DNA from 2 places in the Enterobacter sp. SM3 genome. Region 1 is predicted to be linked to the other one. Evidence: riboswitches for the same ligand, from Rfam matches in the RefSeq annotation. Region 1 holds a riboswitch; the other holds the start of a gene.

Region 1 (9,462 bases):
GGCACCGGGCAGGCGTCACACCGTATACGTCCACTTTCGTGTTTGCACAGTGCTGTGTTTTTAATAAACAGTTGCAGCCAGCTGGTATCTTCGACTGATTTCAGCTCCACCCGCAGGGGCTTCACCTACATATCAGCGTGCCTTCTCCCGAAGTTACGGCACCATTTTGCCTAGTTCCTTCACCCGAGTTCTCTCAAGCGCCTTGGTATTCTCTACCTGACCACCTGTGTCGGTTTGGGGTACGATTTGATGTTACCTGATGCTTAGAGGCTTTTCCTGGAAGCAGGGCATTTGTTACTTCAGCACCGTAGTGCCTCGTCATCACACCTCAGCGTTAATAAACGACCGGATTTACCTAATCGTTCCGCCTACATGCTTAAACCGGGACAACCGTCGCCCGGCTAACATAGCCTTCTCCGTCCCCCCTTCGCAGTAACACCAAGTACAGGAATATTAACCTGTTTCCCATCGACTACGCCTTTCGGCCTCGCCTTAGGGGTCGACTCACCCTGCCCCGATTAACGTTGGACAGGAACCCTTGGTCTTCCGGCGTGCGGGCTTTTCACCCGCATTATCGTTACTTATGTCAGCATTCGCACTTCTGATACCTCCAGCACCCCTCACAGGACACCTTCAACGGCTTACAGAACGCTCCCCTACCCAACAACACCTAAGTGTCGCTGCCGCAGCTTCGGTGCATGGTTTAGCCCCGTTACATCTTCCGCGCAGGCCGACTCGACCAGTGAGCTATTACGCTTTCTTTAAATGATGGCTGCTTCTAAGCCAACATCCTGGCTGTCTGTGCCTTCCCACATCGTTTCCCACTTAACCATGACTTTGGGACCTTAGCTGGCGGTCTGGGTTGTTTCCCTCTTCACGACGGACGTTAGCACCCGCCGTGTGTCTCCCGTGATAACATTCTTCGGTATTCGTAGTTTGCATCGGGTTGGTAAGCCGGGATGGCCCCCTAGCCGAAACAGTGCTCTACCCCCGAAGATGAGTTCACGAGGCGCTACCTAAATAGCTTTCGGGGAGAACCAGCTATCTCCCGGTTTGATTGGCCTTTCACCCCCAGCCACAAGTCATCCGCTAATTTTTCAACATTAGTCGGTTCGGTCCTCCAGTTAGTGTTACCCAACCTTCAACCTGCCCATGGCTAGATCACCGGGTTTCGGGTCTATACCCTGCAACTTAACGCCCAGTTAAGACTCGGTTTCCCTTCGGCTCCCCTATACGGTTAACCTTGCTACAGAATATAAGTCGCTGACCCATTATACAAAAGGTACGCAGTCACACCACGAAGGTGCTCCCACTGCTTGTACGTACACGGTTTCAGGTTCTTTTTCACTCCCCTCGCCGGGGTTCTTTTCGCCTTTCCCTCACGGTACTGGTTCACTATCGGTCAGTCAGGAGTATTTAGCCTTGGAGGATGGTCCCCCCATATTCAGACAGGATACCACGTGTCCCGCCCTACTCTTCGAGTTCACAACCTGTGCATTTTCGTGTACGGGACTGTCACCCTGTACCGTGCGACTTTCCAGACGCTTCCACTAACACACAAGCTGATTCAGACTCTGGGCTGCTCCCCGTTCGCTCGCCGCTACTGGGGGAATCTCGGTTGATTTCTTTTCCTCGGGGTACTTAGATGTTTCAGTTCCCCCGGTTCGCCTCGTTAACCTATGTATTCAGTTAACGATAGTGTGTCGGAACACACTGGGTTTCCCCATTCGGACATCGCCGGGTCAAAGGTTCATATCACCTCGCCGGCGCTTTTCGCAGATTAGCACGTCCTTCATCGCCTCTGACTGCCAGGGCATCCACCGTGTACGCTTAGTCGCTTAACCTCACAACCCGAAGATGTTTCTTTCGATTCATCATCAAATTGCGAAAATTTGAGAGACTCGAACACACCATTAAAGATGTGTCGTTTCAATTTTCAGCTTGATCCAGATTTTTAAAGAGCAAAACTTCGCAGTGCACCTTTTCAGGTTCACTCTGAAGTTTTCTTGTGTTCGCAGTAAAAGATGGTGGAGCTATGCGGGATCGAACCGCAGACCTCCTGCGTGCAAAGCAGGCGCTCTCCCAGCTGAGCTATAGCCCCATCGTTTTGCTAACCTCTTCAAATTTGCTTCGCAAATTTGGTAGGCCTGAGTGGACTTGAACCACCGACCTCACCCTTATCAGGGGTGCGCTCTAACCACCTGAGCTACAAGCCTGTAGAGGTTTTTTACTGCTGTTTTTCATCAGACAATCTGTGTGAGCACTGCAAAGGCAGGTTCTTTAAGGTAAGGAGGTGATCCAACCGCAGGTTCCCCTACGGTTACCTTGTTACGACTTCACCCCAGTCATGAATCACAAAGTGGTAAGCGCCCTCCCGAAGGTTAAGCTACCTACTTCTTTTGCAACCCACTCCCATGGTGTGACGGGCGGTGTGTACAAGGCCCGGGAACGTATTCACCGTAGCATTCTGATCTACGATTACTAGCGATTCCGACTTCATGGAGTCGAGTTGCAGACTCCAATCCGGACTACGACGCACTTTATGAGGTCCGCTTGCTCTCGCGAGGTCGCTTCTCTTTGTATGCGCCATTGTAGCACGTGTGTAGCCCTACTCGTAAGGGCCATGATGACTTGACGTCATCCCCACCTTCCTCCAGTTTATCACTGGCAGTCTCCTTTGAGTTCCCGGCCGAACCGCTGGCAACAAAGGATAAGGGTTGCGCTCGTTGCGGGACTTAACCCAACATTTCACAACACGAGCTGACGACAGCCATGCAGCACCTGTCTCAGAGTTCCCGAAGGCACCAATCCATCTCTGGAAAGTTCTCTGGATGTCAAGAGTAGGTAAGGTTCTTCGCGTTGCATCGAATTAAACCACATGCTCCACCGCTTGTGCGGGCCCCCGTCAATTCATTTGAGTTTTAACCTTGCGGCCGTACTCCCCAGGCGGTCGACTTAACGCGTTAGCTCCGGAAGCCACGCCTCAAGGGCACAACCTCCAAGTCGACATCGTTTACGGCGTGGACTACCAGGGTATCTAATCCTGTTTGCTCCCCACGCTTTCGCACCTGAGCGTCAGTCTTTGTCCAGGGGGCCGCCTTCGCCACCGGTATTCCTCCAGATCTCTACGCATTTCACCGCTACACCTGGAATTCTACCCCCCTCTACAAGACTCTAGCCTGCCAGTTTCGAATGCAGTTCCCAGGTTGAGCCCGGGGATTTCACATCCGACTTGACAGACCGCCTGCGTGCGCTTTACGCCCAGTAATTCCGATTAACGCTTGCACCCTCCGTATTACCGCGGCTGCTGGCACGGAGTTAGCCGGTGCTTCTTCTGCGGGTAACGTCAATCGACAAGGTTATTAACCTTATCGCCTTCCTCCCCGCTGAAAGTACTTTACAACCCGAAGGCCTTCTTCATACACGCGGCATGGCTGCATCAGGCTTGCGCCCATTGTGCAATATTCCCCACTGCTGCCTCCCGTAGGAGTCTGGACCGTGTCTCAGTTCCAGTGTGGCTGGTCATCCTCTCAGACCAGCTAGGGATCGTCGCCTAGGTGAGCCGTTACCCCACCTACTAGCTAATCCCATCTGGGCACATCTGATGGCAAGAGGCCCGAAGGTCCCCCTCTTTGGTCTTGCGACATTATGCGGTATTAGCTACCGTTTCCAGTAGTTATCCCCCTCCATCAGGCAGTTTCCCAGACATTACTCACCCGTCCGCCGCTCGTCACCCGGAGAGCAAGCTCCCTGTGCTACCGCTCGACTTGCATGTGTTAGGCCTGCCGCCAGCGTTCAATCTGAGCCATGATCAAACTCTTCAATTTAAGTTTGATGCTCGTGAATTAAACTTCGTAATGAATTACGTATGTTCACTCAGAGACTTGGTATTCATTTATTGTCCGAAGACATTAAGAATCCATGTCACTTTGAGTGCCCACACAGATTGTCTGATAAATTGTTAAAGAGCAGTGCAACGCGGCTTTCGCTCACCGTTGCGAGGTCCCGTATATTACGTTTTCCTCATTCAGAGTCAAGTGATTATTTTCGCTTTTCTCTGCTGGCGTTCATCTCTGAACGCCGCTAACCCGGCGGCCTGTAAGCCGTTGTTCCGTGTCAGTGGAGGCGCATTATAGGGAGTTCTCAGACGTTGACAACCCCTCTTTTAAAAAAAACTTTCAACCGTCTCTTTTTTGCTCAAAACCGTGCTACAGCGACAGTTTTTCGAGCGTTTCAAAGCCATAACGGCGTAAAACGGGTAAAAGTTGCTCAGTCTCTTTCGTGATGGCCATACAAAACGCGATATTCGCATCGGTAGATTTCGCATCGGGTGCTTCGTGCTCCAGCAGCCAGGCCGTACGACGGGCGATAGCCGCACCGGAATCCACCAGGCGCGTTCCTTCCGGTAACACCTCTAACAGCTCTTCCTGTAATAGCGGGAAGTGGGTGCAGCCCAGCACAACGGTATCCGGGGGTTCGGGCATCCGCAGCCACGGACGAAGAATACGACGGAGCTCGTCGAGTGATACCGCCTTTCCATGCAGCTTCGCTTCAGCCATCTCCACCAGCTCAGCCGAACCCAGCATCGCAATCTGGCATTCGTTGGCAAAACGGTCGATCAGCTCGCGGGTATAAGGACGCTTTACCGTACCTCGCGTTGCCAGCAAACCCACAATGCCGTTCGCCGTCAGACGCGCGGCAGGCTTTATTGCAGGAACGACGCCCACAACCGGGAACGGGAATTTTTCACGCAGGGCGGGAAGAGAAACGGTGCTCGCCGTATTACAGGCGATGACGGCCAGCGCAAGGGGATAGCGCTTTTGTACCGCAGTGACGATTTCAACCACGCGCTCAACAATAAAATCTTCGCTCTTTTCCCCATACGGGAAAGCGACGTTATCGAAGGCATAGATGTAATGGAGATCCGGCAGAAGATGCCGAATCTCATCATAGACCGAAAGCCCACCGACGCCGGAATCAAACACCAGCACGGTGGGACGCGGATTAGAAGGTGTAGCTGCCAGACAAGGTGTATTCCCGTCCTGCAGTTTGGTAGCCATAAACTGTCTCGTAATCTTTATCGAACAGGTTGGCTATTTTACCACGAACTGTGAGATGTGAGGTGACAGGATACGAAACTGCGACATCCCAGAGACTGACACCGCCCATTTTCACGCGTTCTGACGAATAGGTGTCTGGATCAATCGCGACATCATAGCGTGTGCCCAGATAACGGTAGGCAAGGTTCCAGTCGAGATCCCATACCTGCCAGTCAAGCTGGTACTTAACCTGCTGCTTAGAACGGCGGGCCAGTACTTCATTGGTTTTTGCATTACGCGGGTCGACATAATCATAGGAAATCTGATGTCCGACCGGGCCAGTATCGAACTGTGCCGTCGCTTCCACACCTTTAATACGTGCTTCGTCAACGTTGTAGTAACGATACGTATGCGGATCGCTGCTAATAAGATTATCGATATCATTGCGATAACCGGTGATACGCCAGTTGACCGGTCCCGTCAGGCCTTCAAAGCCCCCTTCCCACTGCTTACTCTCCTCCGGTTTAAGATCCGGATTGCCGTAAGAAGCGCTGTGGATCTGGCTCATGGTCGGTGCTTTAAAAGCGGTACCGTAGGAGGCAATCACGCGATAGCCATCCACAAACTCCCACGCGGCGCTGGTTTGCCATGTTCCATGGTTACCAAAGTTGGAGTTGTCGTCATTACGCGCCGCCGCCTCCAGCGTCACGCTGCTGAACTGCTGCATCGCCGAAACAAACACACCGGTATTGCGTTGCTCGTAGCCTTTATCCAGGTAGCCCGTTCCGGCCTGCGTCTTCTGCTTTTGCCAGTCCAGACCTGCACCAATGTTGCCGTGACCGACTTCCACAGTGTTGAGCCATTGGGTGGTGTACTGCTTCACATCATCCATGGTGGCGGAATCAGCGTAACGCCCTTTCTTCGGATCATAGTTCTGATCTTTACTGCGACCGTAACCCGCCACCAGCTGTGACTGGAAAATTCCCTGGTTGTAACGCAGACCGGTATCCCAGTTCTGGCTGTAGAGCTGGCGAGTATCAGGTCGTCCATCCACCATAAAGTTGGCGTCGTAGTGATCGTAACCGTCATACGCGGTGCGGTTGTCGTAACCAAAGCCACGGAAGAAGCCGCTCACGCTGTCGGTAATCTGCTGTTCCACGGAGCCGTACAGCGATTTACTCATAAAGCCATCGCGGTCAGGCTGGCGCGGCGCATCTTTTGCGGCGATGTCAAAACCACGGGTATAGGTGTAGTTACCCGCCATGGTGATTTTGGTTTTATCCAATACCTGCTGGAAAGCGCCGTCATAGGTCTGATAACCCTTAGAGCCGACACCCGCTGAGATCTCTGCACCCGGCTTGTCACGTCCGGTGATGATGTTAATCACGCCACCAATCGCGTCGGAGCCATACAGGGCCGAACGCGGGCCACGGATGTACTCAATACGCTGAATCAGCGAGGTCGGGATTTGGCTCAGATCGGGAACGTTGCTGATCCCGGCGTTATTCAAAGGAATACCGTCAATCAGCACCAGCACATGGCGAGATTCCGTTCCGCGAATAAAAGTTGAAGAGTTCGAGCCCATTCCACCGCTTTGCGCGATATCCACGCCAGGCAGACGCGACATGATTTCCACCACGCTCTTTGCCTGCCAGCGTTCAATATCTTCACGCGTTACGACGGACGTCGGCGCCAGAACAGTTTTTGCCGGTTGTTCAAAACGATTTGCCGTCACCACCAACGAGTCGGCGCTATCCTGCGCCCAGCCCGAAAATGCCGTGACGGACAACGCCGTCAACAGCGATACTTTTTTAATCATTGTTAAAGCATCCACAATATAAGAAGGATGCCGCAGGCCTCATCGATAGCACGCGATGATGAAACCAAATGCGACGTGATCCCGGCAGGTCTTCGGGCTAGGTGGCATATAAGGATGAAGACTTCCCATTTTCACAGTGTCTACAACGCTCATCCCGCCAGACTTTACCGCTGCGCGTCAGCTCCAGATTTACACTGGATTCCCTTTTCACTCTCAGGAGACCGGAAACAGAATGCTACAATTAGACACGTATAGATGTCCAGACAGCTATTGGCCATTAAATCTGGACATCCCCTGAACAATGCCTACAATCCCCGCGTAATTCTTTATCACTCAGGACGCATCATGACCCCAGAACACCTCCCGACAGAACAGTACGACGCGCAGCTGGCAGAGAAAGTCGTCCGCCTGCAAAGTATGATGACGCCTTTCAACGCGCCCGTTCCCGAGGTGTTCCGCTCTCCTGTCAGCCACTACCGCATGCGCGCCGAGTTCCGCATCTGGCACGACGGCGACGACCTGTACCACATCATTTTCGATCAGCAGACGAAGTCCCGTATCCGCGTGGACAGCTTTCCGGCGGCGAGCGAGCTCATTAACCAATTAATGACGCTGATAATGGACGGCGTGCGCAACAATCCGGTACTGCGTAACAAGCTGTTCCAGATTGACTACCTGACCACGCAAAGCAATCAGGCGATTGTCTCTCTGCTGTATCACAAAGCCTTGAACGATGAGTGGCGCGAGCAGGCGGAAGCGCTGCGCGATGGGCTACGTGCGCAGAACATCAACGTTCACCTGATTGGCCGGGCGACCAAAACCAAAATCATGCTGGATCAGGACTACATCGACGAGCGCCTGCCGGTGGCAGGTAAAGAGATGGTGTATCGTCAGGTCGAGAACAGCTTCACCCAGCCGAACGCTGCGATGAACGTGCAGATGCTGGAGTGGGCGCTGAAGGCGACGGAAGGGTCAACGGGCGATCTGCTTGAGCTCTACTGCGGTAACGGCAACTTCTCGCTGGCGCTGGCGCGTAACTTCGATCGCGTGCTGGCAACGGAAATCGCCAAGCCGTCGGTGGCCGCCGCGCAGTACAACATTGCCGCCAACCATATCGACAACGTGCAGATCGTTCGTATGGCCGCAGAAGAGTTCACGCAGGCCATGAACGGCGTACGCCAGTTTAACCGCCTGGAAGGAATCGATCTGAAGAGCTACCAGTGTGAGACGATTTTTGTCGACCCGCCGCGCAGTGGCCTGGACAGCGAAACCGAGAAGATGGTGCAGGCGTACCCGCGCATTTTGTACATCTCCTGTAACCCGGAGACGCTGTGCAAGAACCTCGAAACACTGAGCCAGACGCACAAGGTTGAACGTCTGGCGCTGTTCGATCAGTTCCCGTATACGCATCATATGGAGTGCGGCGTACTGCTCACGGCGAAGTAATGTGGGCCTTGTAGGGCAGGTAAGCGAAGCGCCACCTGCCAAAAAAGCCGGATGGCGCTTCGCTTATCCGGCCTACAATGACAAAACCCTTTACTCTGGTAACTGGCTCTTACGGCTACGCATGCGCGAGCCAATCCAGAACACCAGCGCCACAGACAGTACCGCAGGGAAGAAGTTAGAGCCGATATCCGGATATTCCGCGCGAACCACGGTGCTATACAGCAATACGCCCAGAATAAAGCAGGCAGCTGCCAGCCCCGGTAACCCCACCGGCATGGTGCGGTTCAGGTAACGTTGATGCAGGCAGTAAACCGTCAGCACCAGCGCAATAAGCGGGAAAATCGAAAACGGCACGATTGAGCTAAAAATAGCGGCAAACGTACCATTAATGGATAAGCCAGCGATCAATGCCAGCAACAGCGTCCCTTTATCCTGACCTGACTGTTTCATTACTCACCTTCACTCTTCGGTTTGATGTGCCAGTTTCTCTTGTTCACGGCGATACCAGTAGTACGCGCCTTTGGAGATCATCCTGAGCTGCAATACCAGTCGCTCTTCGAGCTGCTTGCGTTGTTCAATGCTGACATCCAGCGCTTCGGCACCCGCGCTGAAAACAATCGTCACCATCGCCTCAGCCTGTGCTTCAGTAAACGCACGCGGCATATGGTTTTCGAGTTCAAGATAGTCGGCAAGTTCCGCGATGAAGTGCTGAATTTCACGCGCGACGGCGGCACGAAACGCCGCCGATGTGCCCGAACGCTCGCGCAGAAGAAGACGAAACGCGTTGGGGTTATTGCCGATAAATTCCATAAAGGTTGATACGGAGGTGCGGATCACGCTGCCCCCTTTGGCGATACGCTGACGCGCCTGGCGCATCAACTGGCGCAGCATCAGGCCGCTCTCGTCGACCATGGTCAGGCCCAGTTCATCCACATCACGGAAGTGACGATAGAAGGACGTTGGCGCAATCCCGGCCTCGCGTGCGACTTCGCGCAGGCTCAAACTGGCAAAACTCCGCTCAGCACTCAGTTGACTGAATGCGGCTTCCACCAGCGAACGCCGGGTTTTCTCTTTTTGTTGTGCTCTTACGCCCATCACGATAGTTGAATCCTTCCAAAGGCCTGATGGCACTATACCAGAGAATAAAATTAATCTGTT
Region 2 (9,462 bases), 1.9 Mb from region 1:
CGTCGACGTCATCACCGCCGTCTTTGCGGATGGCCGCCATCGCCTGCTGCCCTTCGATGTGCGGCGATTCCACGTTCAGACACAGCGTGACGCCGGAGGGTGTCACAATGGAAACCTGATGAATGAGGTGCTGGCGCAGCACCATCAGCGCGGCGACTTTCGCCGCCGCGGTCGCGCAGGAACCGGTGGTGTAGCCTTTACGTAATGCCTTCCCGTTATGCCATACCGGGGCGTCAAAGGTGGACTCGCTCATCGCGCCCCCTGCAGGTAGTAGAGCATGGCGTTCACAATCGCCGCCGCCACATTGCTGCCGCCTTTGCGCCCGAGTGCCGCAATCGCGGGCAGATGGCTGTGCGTCAGCGCCTCTTTCGATTCCGCCGCCCCCACAAACCCCACCGGAACGCCCACCACGCCGCGGACGGCAACGTCATGCTCAAGCAGGCGAAACAGCGCCGTGGGCGCGTTGCCAAAGACGAAGATCTTCTCGCTCTCTTCCGTCACCGCGATATCAACGGCCGCCATCGAGCGGGTGATTCCCTGGGCTTTTGCCTGGGCCACTACCCGCGGGTCGCTGATATAGCAGCGGCATTCGCCCCCGAACGTGGCCAGCAGCGTTTTGTTGATCCCGGAGAGCGCCATCGTGGTATCGGTATAGATAACGGACGGGCGACGGAGCGCCGCGCAAAGCTGCTCCAGCGCGTCATCTGAAAACCAGAGAATATCCAGCCAGTCGAAATCTGCGGTGGTATGGATCACCCGCTTGACGATCGCCTCATGCAGCGGGCTGGCGAACCGGTACTCTGGCCGCGTTTCGCGAATGATTTCGCCAATGATGTCGAAACTTTTGGCTTCAATCGCCTGGGGTTGCTGGATGTATTGCATTGTCTTTTGTCCTCAGGCCGCGCCAGCCATCAGCCAGCGTGCTGCCATAAACAGCGCCAGCGCCAGGGTGGAGGAAACCCACATCAGTCGAATGGTTCGGGAAATGTCGTCTACCGCAATCGGGCGCAGCGCGTCGCCGATCCACGGCTTTTCCACGCGCTGGCCAAAATAGGTGTTGGGTCCGCCAAGCCGGATGCCCAGCGCACCGGCAACCGTCGCTTCAGCCCACGCGCAGTTGGGGCTACTGTGGTTGTAGCGGTCGCGCCAGCCGACGCGCAGCGCGCGGGAGGGATACTCGCGGCATAGCCACGCCGCAGCGCTCAGCAAGAGCCAGCTCAGGCGCGCGGGGATTGCGTTCGCCACGTCATCCATACGGGCGCTGACCATGCCGATTGCGCGGTATTTTTCGTGCTTGTAGCCCACCATTGAGTCGAGGGTATTCACCGCCTTATAGGCCATCGCCAGCGGCGCACCGCCCAGCAGGAGGAAGAACAGCGGAGCGATAACGCCGTCGACCGTGTTCTCCGCGACGGTCTCCACCACCGCCCGGTTGATCTGTTCCGGCTGAAGCTGAGAGGTATCGCGCCCCACTATCCATGAGAGCTTTTCGCGGCTTTCATCAAGGTCGCCCGCCCGCAGAGGGCGTTCAACGTCCCGCGCGGCGTTGGCCAGGCTGCGCCCGGCCAGCACGGTAAACATCATCCACACCTCAATCGCCCAGCCCAGCCAGGGATGAACCCACCGTCCGAGCGCCAGCACGCCCCAGGCCATGCCCCAGGTCAGCCCCACTACCGCCAGCCACATGACGCCGCCGCCAACGCGTAACGCCGCGTCGCTATGACAGCAGCGGCGAATACCCCGCTGTGCCGTATTGATCAGGTTGCCTATCCAGCGCACCGGATGCGGCCAGCGTTGCGGGTCGCCGATGATGACATCGAGCAGCCACGCGACGCACCATGCCAGCAGGGTCATAACGCTCCCCTCGCCGCGGTAAGCCAGCGGCTGAGCATCAGGGGCCGTTGGGCAAAGTGGAGGTGCAGGTAACTCGCGAACGTGTTGCCAACCTGCCAGCCACCCGCCCATTCCTGCATCGTCACGCCATCGCGCACTTTGCGGCACGCCAGCACCGCAGGGGTTTGCGGGGTGAAGTCGGAATAGTGAAATTCATGCCCACGCAGCACCTCCCCGCTATCGGCCAGCAGCGTGGGCTGGCGCGCCTGCGCCTCACAGTAGCCAAAACGGGTCAACCGTTTACCCATCCTGCTGTGGCCGGGGATAATATTGGCCATCCGGTGGGTAACCCCTTCGCTATCCTCCAGCGTGCTGCCGAGGTACATCAGCCCACCACACTCGGCGTAGATCGCCACGCCGCGCCGGTGCGCCTCCCGCAGGCTGGCGAGCATCGCGGTGTTTTCCGCAATCCGTGCTGCGTGCAGCTCCGGGTAACCGCCCCCGAGCCAGACCATCTGGCAGTCAGGTAAACGGCTATCGCGCAGCGGGCTAAAGCGAATAATGTGGACCCCGGTACGTTCGAGCAGCGTGATGTTATCCGGGTAATAGAAGTTGAAGGCCTCGTCATCGGCCATCGCAAGCGTTAACCCGAGTCCGGCGTCCCCGTCAGGAAGCGCGGGCCAGGTGCCCTGCGGCAGCGACGCCATCTGGCTGAGCGCGAGAAGTTGCCCGATATCCAGCGTACGTTCGAGAATGGCGGCAAAATTTTGCCAGGTCTGCGGGTCCGAGACCGACTCCCGCGCGGTGACCAACCCCAGATGGCGCTCGGGCAAACCGACGCCCTCAACGTGCGGCACATAGCCCAGGACGGGTACCGCGCAGTAGTGCTCAATGGCCGTTTTGAGCAGCTGATAATGCGACTCGCTGTTGACGCGATTGACAATCACCCCGGCAATATTGAGGGTGGGATCGAATCGCTGAAAGCCCATTACGGTCGCGGCAATCGACGTAGAAACCGCCTTGCCGTCCACCAGCAGAATCACCGGACAGCCCAGCTGTTTTGCCATCGCGGCGGTGCTGCAATAGTTCGGATCGGTGCCGTAGCCGTCATACAGCCCCATCACGCCTTCAATAACCGCGATATCCGCCTGCTGCATATGCTCGCAAAACAGCGCGTTGAGTATCGGTTCAGGAAGCATAAAGCTGTCGAGGTTGCGGGAGGCGGTACCGCTGATGTTGGTATGCCAGCCGGTGTCAAGATAGTCAGGGCCCACTTTGTACGGCTGGACGCGTAGCCCACGCTGTTTTAGCAGACTCAACAGGCCCAGCGTCACCGTGGTTTTACCACAACCGCTTCCGGTACCTGCCAGAACAAACGCGTGCTGCATTGCCGCCATGACCCCGATCCTGTCCAGGGTGGTAGGGAGGTATAGATACACGTTGTCCCAGTCTTTCGACTGTATGCATCAGTACAACCCACTTCCCACCGAAGTTGTTGAACGTGCCCGACAGGCAGGTCTTCTGGCTTAGCGTCCTCCTCGCCCGTCCTTCCCAATCTCGCGATCAGTGGTCATTACGGGGTCGTCAGCATCACAGCAGCGGGGGCTGCGGGGGATTGTCACCCCCTTCCCTGCCACAAATGTGGCAAACCTGTCGGCTTACATTATGAGAAAGAGTACGTTCTCAACACAGCAATGCTATTTACGGCGTTTCAATTCACCTTAGGCAAATACTTAACCGCAAATGAAAACTATGCTGAGTAAAACGTGGCGCCAGAATAATTGACGTCCTTCTCGATAACTCAACGTTTTATCACAAAAAATAAAAAGCAAAGATAATTACGATTAAAATCTCAATATTTATTGCGCTACGACAAGTTATTGCACCACTTGATATTTTTTCATTTTATCATGATCAAAATTCATCAGGATATTAAAGCCCGGCAACAACATAATATTGCTATTCAACGTATGTTCGTGTGATTTAATTGATGCATTACGCGTTCAGCAGGATCGCAGAATAATATGGAGGCTATAATTTGCGGTATATCAAGGTAAGCGGAATATCCTCATGACACTATGCTCCAGAAATTTCTGACCAGAAAGGTGAAAAGGTGGCTGTTGCGCAATGCCCCGCGTCGTGCGGTGAGCTTATCCAGGGCTGGATATTGGGCAGTGAGAAGCTGGTCTCCTGCCCTGTCGAATGGTACAGCACCGTTGAGGTGAGCCACGGCTCACCCGTGGCGGATGAACGCCCGCTGTCGCGCGCGATGGTCGAGCGGTTACTTCAGCACTGGCACTACCCGGCACAGCTAAGCCAGGATATCCGCATTGACGTGCACTCGACCATCCCGGTTGCCAAAGGGATGGCCAGCAGCACCGCAGATATTGCCGCCACCGCCGTCGCCACCGCCCGTCATCTGGGGCGTCAGCTCGACGAAAGCACGCTGGCAGCGCTCTGCGTTTCGCTCGAACCCACCGACAGTACCGTGTTTCGCCAGTTGACCCTTTTCGATCATAACGACGCGTCCACGCAGATTGCCTGCGACGCCCAGCCCGATCTCGACCTGCTTGTTCTCGAAAGTCCGCAAACGCTGCGCACGGCAGACTACCACCGCATTCCGCGTCAGGCGGGGCTACAGGCCGGTGCGCCAGCGCTGAAACGCGCGTGGGAAAAAATCCAGGAGTCCTGTATCACGCAAAACCCTTACCGACTGGGCGAAGCGGCAACCCTCAGCGCCATCGCCAGCCAGAGGCTGTTGCCCAAACCAGATTTTGACGCACTGCTCGCACTGGTAGAGGAGTGCGGTATTTACGGGGTGAACGTAGCGCACAGCGGCAGCGTGGTGGGGCTGATGCTGGACAGAAGTAAAGACGATGTCGACTATGTGATATGGCTGCTGGCGAAAAAACAGCTCACCCGCCACTGGCCTCAACAACACCTGCTGCGGATGGTAAAAGGCGGCGTGACGCTACTCTGACAGCAGCCTGTGCTGAATGAGCCACTCGACCTGCTGCTTGACCTCCTGCTCGTGCTCCTGCGCTAGAGCCTGCTGCAGCGGCACATGCCGGAAGAACGCGTCCCAAAATGCACGCTTGCGCTCCCGGTCACCGCATGCGCCATTAATCCTTTCACGAAGCGCCCCCGCCAGCCGCACGCTTTCCCGCATGCCCGCAGGAAGATGGTCTGCGACATGCGCTTTGAGGATCGTGCTGTATACCGGCGCGTTGCCTCCGCAGCTCAGCGCAATAATGACCGGCGAACGGTCGATAACGGCCGGTGAGATAAAGGTGGCAGCAGAGGGGTCGTCAGTGACATTGCAAAAGATACGCTCCGCGCTGGCGGCCCCTGCGACCTGACGGTTCACCTGCCGATCGCTGGTCGCGGCAATGACCAGCCAGCATGACTGGAGAAACCGCGGCGAAAACGTCTCCGGAAACCACTCGATGTCACCGCTCGCGTGCAGGCTGGCGAGTTCCGGCGTCAGGGTGGGCGCAACCAGGCGCAGCACCGCTCCGGCGGCCAGCAGCCCCTTTGCCTTATGCGTCGCCACCTGCCCGCCACCGACGAGCAGGCAGCGTTTCCCCTTCAGGTTGCAAAAAATTGGGAAATAGTCCATCGCCTTAGCCTTGTAAAACGTGAGTCAGCGCGTCAATAAACCGGCGGTTCTCCGCTTCGGTACGCACGGCAATCCGGTAGTAGTCGCGATCGAGCCCGGGATAGTTTTCGCAGTGGCGGATGAGGATGTGATGGCCGAGCAGCGCCGCCTTCAGGTCGAAACCCTGACGCAGGCAGCGGAAGAAAATAAAGTTGGCCTGCGGCTTCCAGACCGCCAGCGAGGAAAAGCGCGTCATCGCCTGCCACAGGACATCACGCTCCCGGGCGATAAAGGCGTGGCTGCGCGCAATATAGTCTTCATCCAACAGCAAATGTTGCCCCACCAGCGCCGAGAAGGCATTCACGGACCAGGGCTCGCGGGTGCGTTTCAGCTGGCGAATAGTTTGCGTATTTCCGCTCAGCAGATACCCAAGGCGCAGCCCGGGAATAGCAAAAAACTTGGTCAGGGAACGCAGCAGGTAAAGATAGCGTGACTTCGCCAGCCGCGGTGCCAGCGTGGAGCCCTGCGGCAGAAAATCGATGAACGCTTCATCCACAATCAGCGCAATCTGCAGCGCTTCGCACAGCGAGGCCAACCGGTCGAGAAGATCGGCATCAGGCATGAGTCCGGTAGGGTTGTTTGGCGTCGCGATGAACAGGCAATCGGGCCTGCGCGCGCGAACGGCGTCCAGTATGGAAGCATCCACCTGGAACCCGCTCTGCTCACTCAGCGCATAGTCGATTATCTCGCAACCCTGCTGCTGTAATGCCCGGCGATATTCAGCGAAGCCCGGCACCAGCAGCATCGCCCGGCGAGGGGCAAGCGTTCGCACCAGGCCATAGATCAGCTCCGTTTCGCCATTCCCGGCAATCGTCTGGTCATAGTCACACCGGCAGGCGCTGGCCAGCGCCTGATGAAGATGGCGGTACTCAACGTCCGGGTACTGCATGATGATATCCAGATGGGACACAATGAGCGACCTGACGCGCTCGGGCAGCCCTAGCGGATTGATGTTCGCGCTAAAGTCCAACAGCAGCTCGGGATCGATCCCCAACTGCAGCCCCGTTTCCAGAACGTTACCACCATGCTCACTCATTCGTTTCACTCGTCCATTTCAAAATGTCAGGATAACATCAGACCACAACCTGATTCAGCGCGAGATGTGATGCGGTAAACGCCAGTATCTCCTGCAGGTTGACGACCTCACCGATGACGATGAGCGCCGGAGCATGCAGTTGTTGACGTTCAACCTCGAGGTGGATATCGGTCAGCGTGCCTTTGGCGATCTGCTGACGAGACTGGCTGGCATACATCACCACCGCCACCGGCGTCCCGGCGGACATGCCTCCCTCGATAAGCTGCTGGCAGATTTCAGCCAGCCGGGTCATTCCCATCAGAACAATCAGCGTTCCGTTCATTTGCGCCAGGGCATGCCAGTTTTGCGGGTCGTTTCCCTGGCACATATGGCCGGTCACAATATGAAAGCTGGAGGCGTAATGACGGTGCGTGACCGGGATACCGGCATAGGCCAGTCCGCCAATCGCGGAACTGATCCCCGGCACAATTTCGAACGTCAGGCCGTCTTTCGCCAGCTGCTCTGCCTCTTCACCCCCGCGGCCAAAAACGTAGGGGTCTCCGCCTTTCAGACGCACCACCTGCCGCCCTTCCCCGGCATGCTTGACCAGCAGGGCATTGATTTGTTCCTGAGGGACCGGATGATGGCTTGGGGTTTTACCGACATCAACCATCAGACAGCCTGCCGGAGCCTGGGCCAGAAGTTCAGGGTTAACCAGGCGATCGTGAACAATCACCTCCGCATGGCGGATACAGTGCAGACCTTTTACCGTAATTAAAGACGCATCGCCAGGCCCTGCCCCTACAAGCCAAACCTTCCCTTTACTCATCGTTATATCCTCAGATTAAATATTTTAAGACGCAAGAAAGCGGATAATTAAAATTAGCGCTGAATTATACATCCCCTCCACGCGTCAAAAATTTGATGTATTTATCACTCTTTCTTAATTTTACGAATGGCGTTTATGACCAATATCAATAAAACAGTGAATACCGCTTTTCCTCTGCCATTGCGACATTATCGCTTTGGTCATTATGCTTAAAAAAACATATTAACCACTATCAACAATAAAACAGGCGCGCGATCACAAATATTACAATGGTTTTGTCAGTGACGTTTATAGATAAATATCAAACCTAAAATGAAGAACTCACAACCAATTGATATAAAACATTTTTTAATATCACCCCATTACCATCGTCATTTTTGGAAGGATTTTTTGAAAATAGATCAATTGCTTCCTTTTCGTCTTCAAAACACACTCCAACACCATTAACAGACCCAATGTACATTAACCGTTTTTTATACCCTTTTTATTTCCACTATCAGCCCTACAGAGGATTACCCATGAAGAAATCAACACTTGTTATTGGCGTCATTGGTGCTGACTGCCATGCGGTAGGCAATAAAGTTCTGGACCGCGTTTTTACTTCCCATGATTTTCACGTCATCAATCTTGGCGTGATGGTGAGCCAGGATGAATATATTGATGCGGCCATCGAAACGGGTGCTGATGCTATTGTCGTTTCATCCATCTACGGCCATGGCGACATCGACTGCCTGGGGCTGCGCGAGCGCTGTATCGAACGCGGTATCGGCGACATTCTGCTTTATGTTGGCGGTAATCTGGTCGTAGGCAAGCACGATTTCGCCGATGTCGAAGCCAAATTCAAAGAGATGGGGTTCAACCGCGTGTTCGCCCCGAGCCACGACCTGGAAGACGTCTGTCAGCTGATGGCGAACGATATACAGCAGCGTCAGCGCGTTGAAGAGCTCTGTCTTGAAGAGGGCTTCTGATGCAAATCGTCTCAGTCGACATTGGCTCGACGTGGACCAAAGCCGCGCTCTTCACGCCGGAGGGTGATGCGCTAACGCTGGTCAACCACGTTCTGACCCCGACGACGACCCAACATCTGGCGGAGGGCTTCTTCACCAGCCTGAACCAGGTGCTAAACGTTGCCGATGCGCGACCGTTGCTGAACAGCGGGGACGTTACGCTGAAATACTCGTCGTCGGCAAAAGGCGGGCTCGCCGTTGCCGCAATGGGTCTGGTGCCGTCGATAACCCTGGAATCAGCCAAAGTCACCGCCCATTCTGCGGGCGCCAAAATCGCCCAGTACTACTCCTACAAGCTGAACCGTCACGATATCCAGGCGCTGGAGGACTCCCCGCCGGACATTCTGCTGTTCACGGGCGGTACGGACGGCGGCGAAGAGAGCCACGGACTGGCCAATGCCCGCGCGCTGGCAGCGTCAAACCTGGATTGCGCCATTATCTACGCGGGCAATCGCGATATTCAGGACAACGTGCAGGCCATTCTTGGTCACAAAGATTTGATCGTGGTCGACAACGTGTTGCCTGACCTCGATCACCCGAATCCCTATGCCGCCCGCAAGGCCATCTGCGATGTCTTTCTCTCCCGCATCGTGAAGGGGAAAGGACTGGACGTTATCGTCGGGGAAACCGGTGAAGAGCCGATGCCCACGCCGTGGACCGTCTACGAGCTGGTGAAGGCGATCAGCGATGTCGACAGCGCGTGGAAAGAATTCATGCTGATCGACATGGGCGGTGCCACCACCGACGTCTACTCCGCCAGCGCCAATATGCTCTCCCCGGATACCGTTCTGCACGGCGTACCTGAGCCGTTTGTGAAACGCACCGTAGAGGGCGACCTCGGCATGCGCGTCTCGGCGGTGGTGGTCGGCGAAAGTACGCAGGAACTGGTGAACGCGGTGTTCGCCCACCAGCCTCAGCGCAGGGACGCGTTTTATGGCTATCTGCGCCATCTGGTCGCGCATCCGGACTATCTCCCCGTTACCGAAGAAGAAAAGCATTTCGACACGCTGCTGGCCGGGCTGTGCGTGGGATACGCCAGCGAGCGCCATGCCGGCACCAAAAAACAGGTCTGTACCTGCGTGGGCAACGTCGATTTGCAGATGGGGCGCGATCTGACCAC

What was found. Region 1 has a riboswitch for cobalamin ahead of btuB (TonB-dependent vitamin B12 receptor BtuB). Riboswitches for the same ligand answer to the same signal wherever they lie in the genome.
Region 2: it holds a riboswitch for cobalamin, as region 1 does, so the genes downstream of both, GVO84_RS07840 (cobyrinate a,c-diamide synthase) here and btuB (TonB-dependent vitamin B12 receptor BtuB) in region 1, are expected to answer to the same signal.

Annotation. Positions count from the first base shown of each region.
Region 1 is NZ_CP099971.1:4,677,913-4,687,374, forward strand. Features, by position in the region: rRNA gene GVO84_RS22010 (23S ribosomal RNA) at 1-1,844, opposite strand, end outside; tRNA gene GVO84_RS22015 (tRNA-Ala) at 2,026-2,101, opposite strand; tRNA gene GVO84_RS22020 (tRNA-Ile) at 2,140-2,216, opposite strand; rRNA gene GVO84_RS22025 (16S ribosomal RNA) at 2,287-3,827, opposite strand; gene murI (glutamate racemase) at 4,209-5,060, opposite strand; gene btuB (TonB-dependent vitamin B12 receptor BtuB) at 5,005-6,858, opposite strand; cobalamin riboswitch at 6,925-7,099, opposite strand; gene trmA (tRNA (uridine(54)-C5)-methyltransferase TrmA) at 7,204-8,304, shown strand; gene GVO84_RS22045 (YijD family membrane protein) at 8,395-8,754, opposite strand; gene fabR (HTH-type transcriptional repressor FabR) at 8,764-9,402, opposite strand.
Region 2 is NZ_CP099971.1:1,689,614-1,699,075, reverse strand. Features, by position in the region: gene cbiD (cobalt-precorrin-5B (C(1))-methyltransferase CbiD) at 1-253, opposite strand, end outside; gene GVO84_RS07850 (cobalt-precorrin-8 methylmutase) at 250-882, opposite strand; gene cbiB (adenosylcobinamide-phosphate synthase CbiB) at 895-1,854, opposite strand; gene GVO84_RS07840 (cobyrinate a,c-diamide synthase) at 1,851-3,230, opposite strand; cobalamin riboswitch at 3,328-3,502, opposite strand; gene GVO84_RS07835 (L-threonine kinase) at 3,947-4,813, shown strand; gene GVO84_RS07830 (precorrin-2 dehydrogenase/sirohydrochlorin ferrochelatase family protein) at 4,805-5,452, opposite strand; gene cobD (threonine-phosphate decarboxylase CobD) at 5,457-6,527, opposite strand; gene cobA (uroporphyrinogen-III C-methyltransferase) at 6,565-7,335, opposite strand; gene glmS (methylaspartate mutase subunit S) at 7,854-8,303, shown strand; gene glmL (methylaspartate mutase accessory protein GlmL) at 8,303-9,462, shown strand, end outside.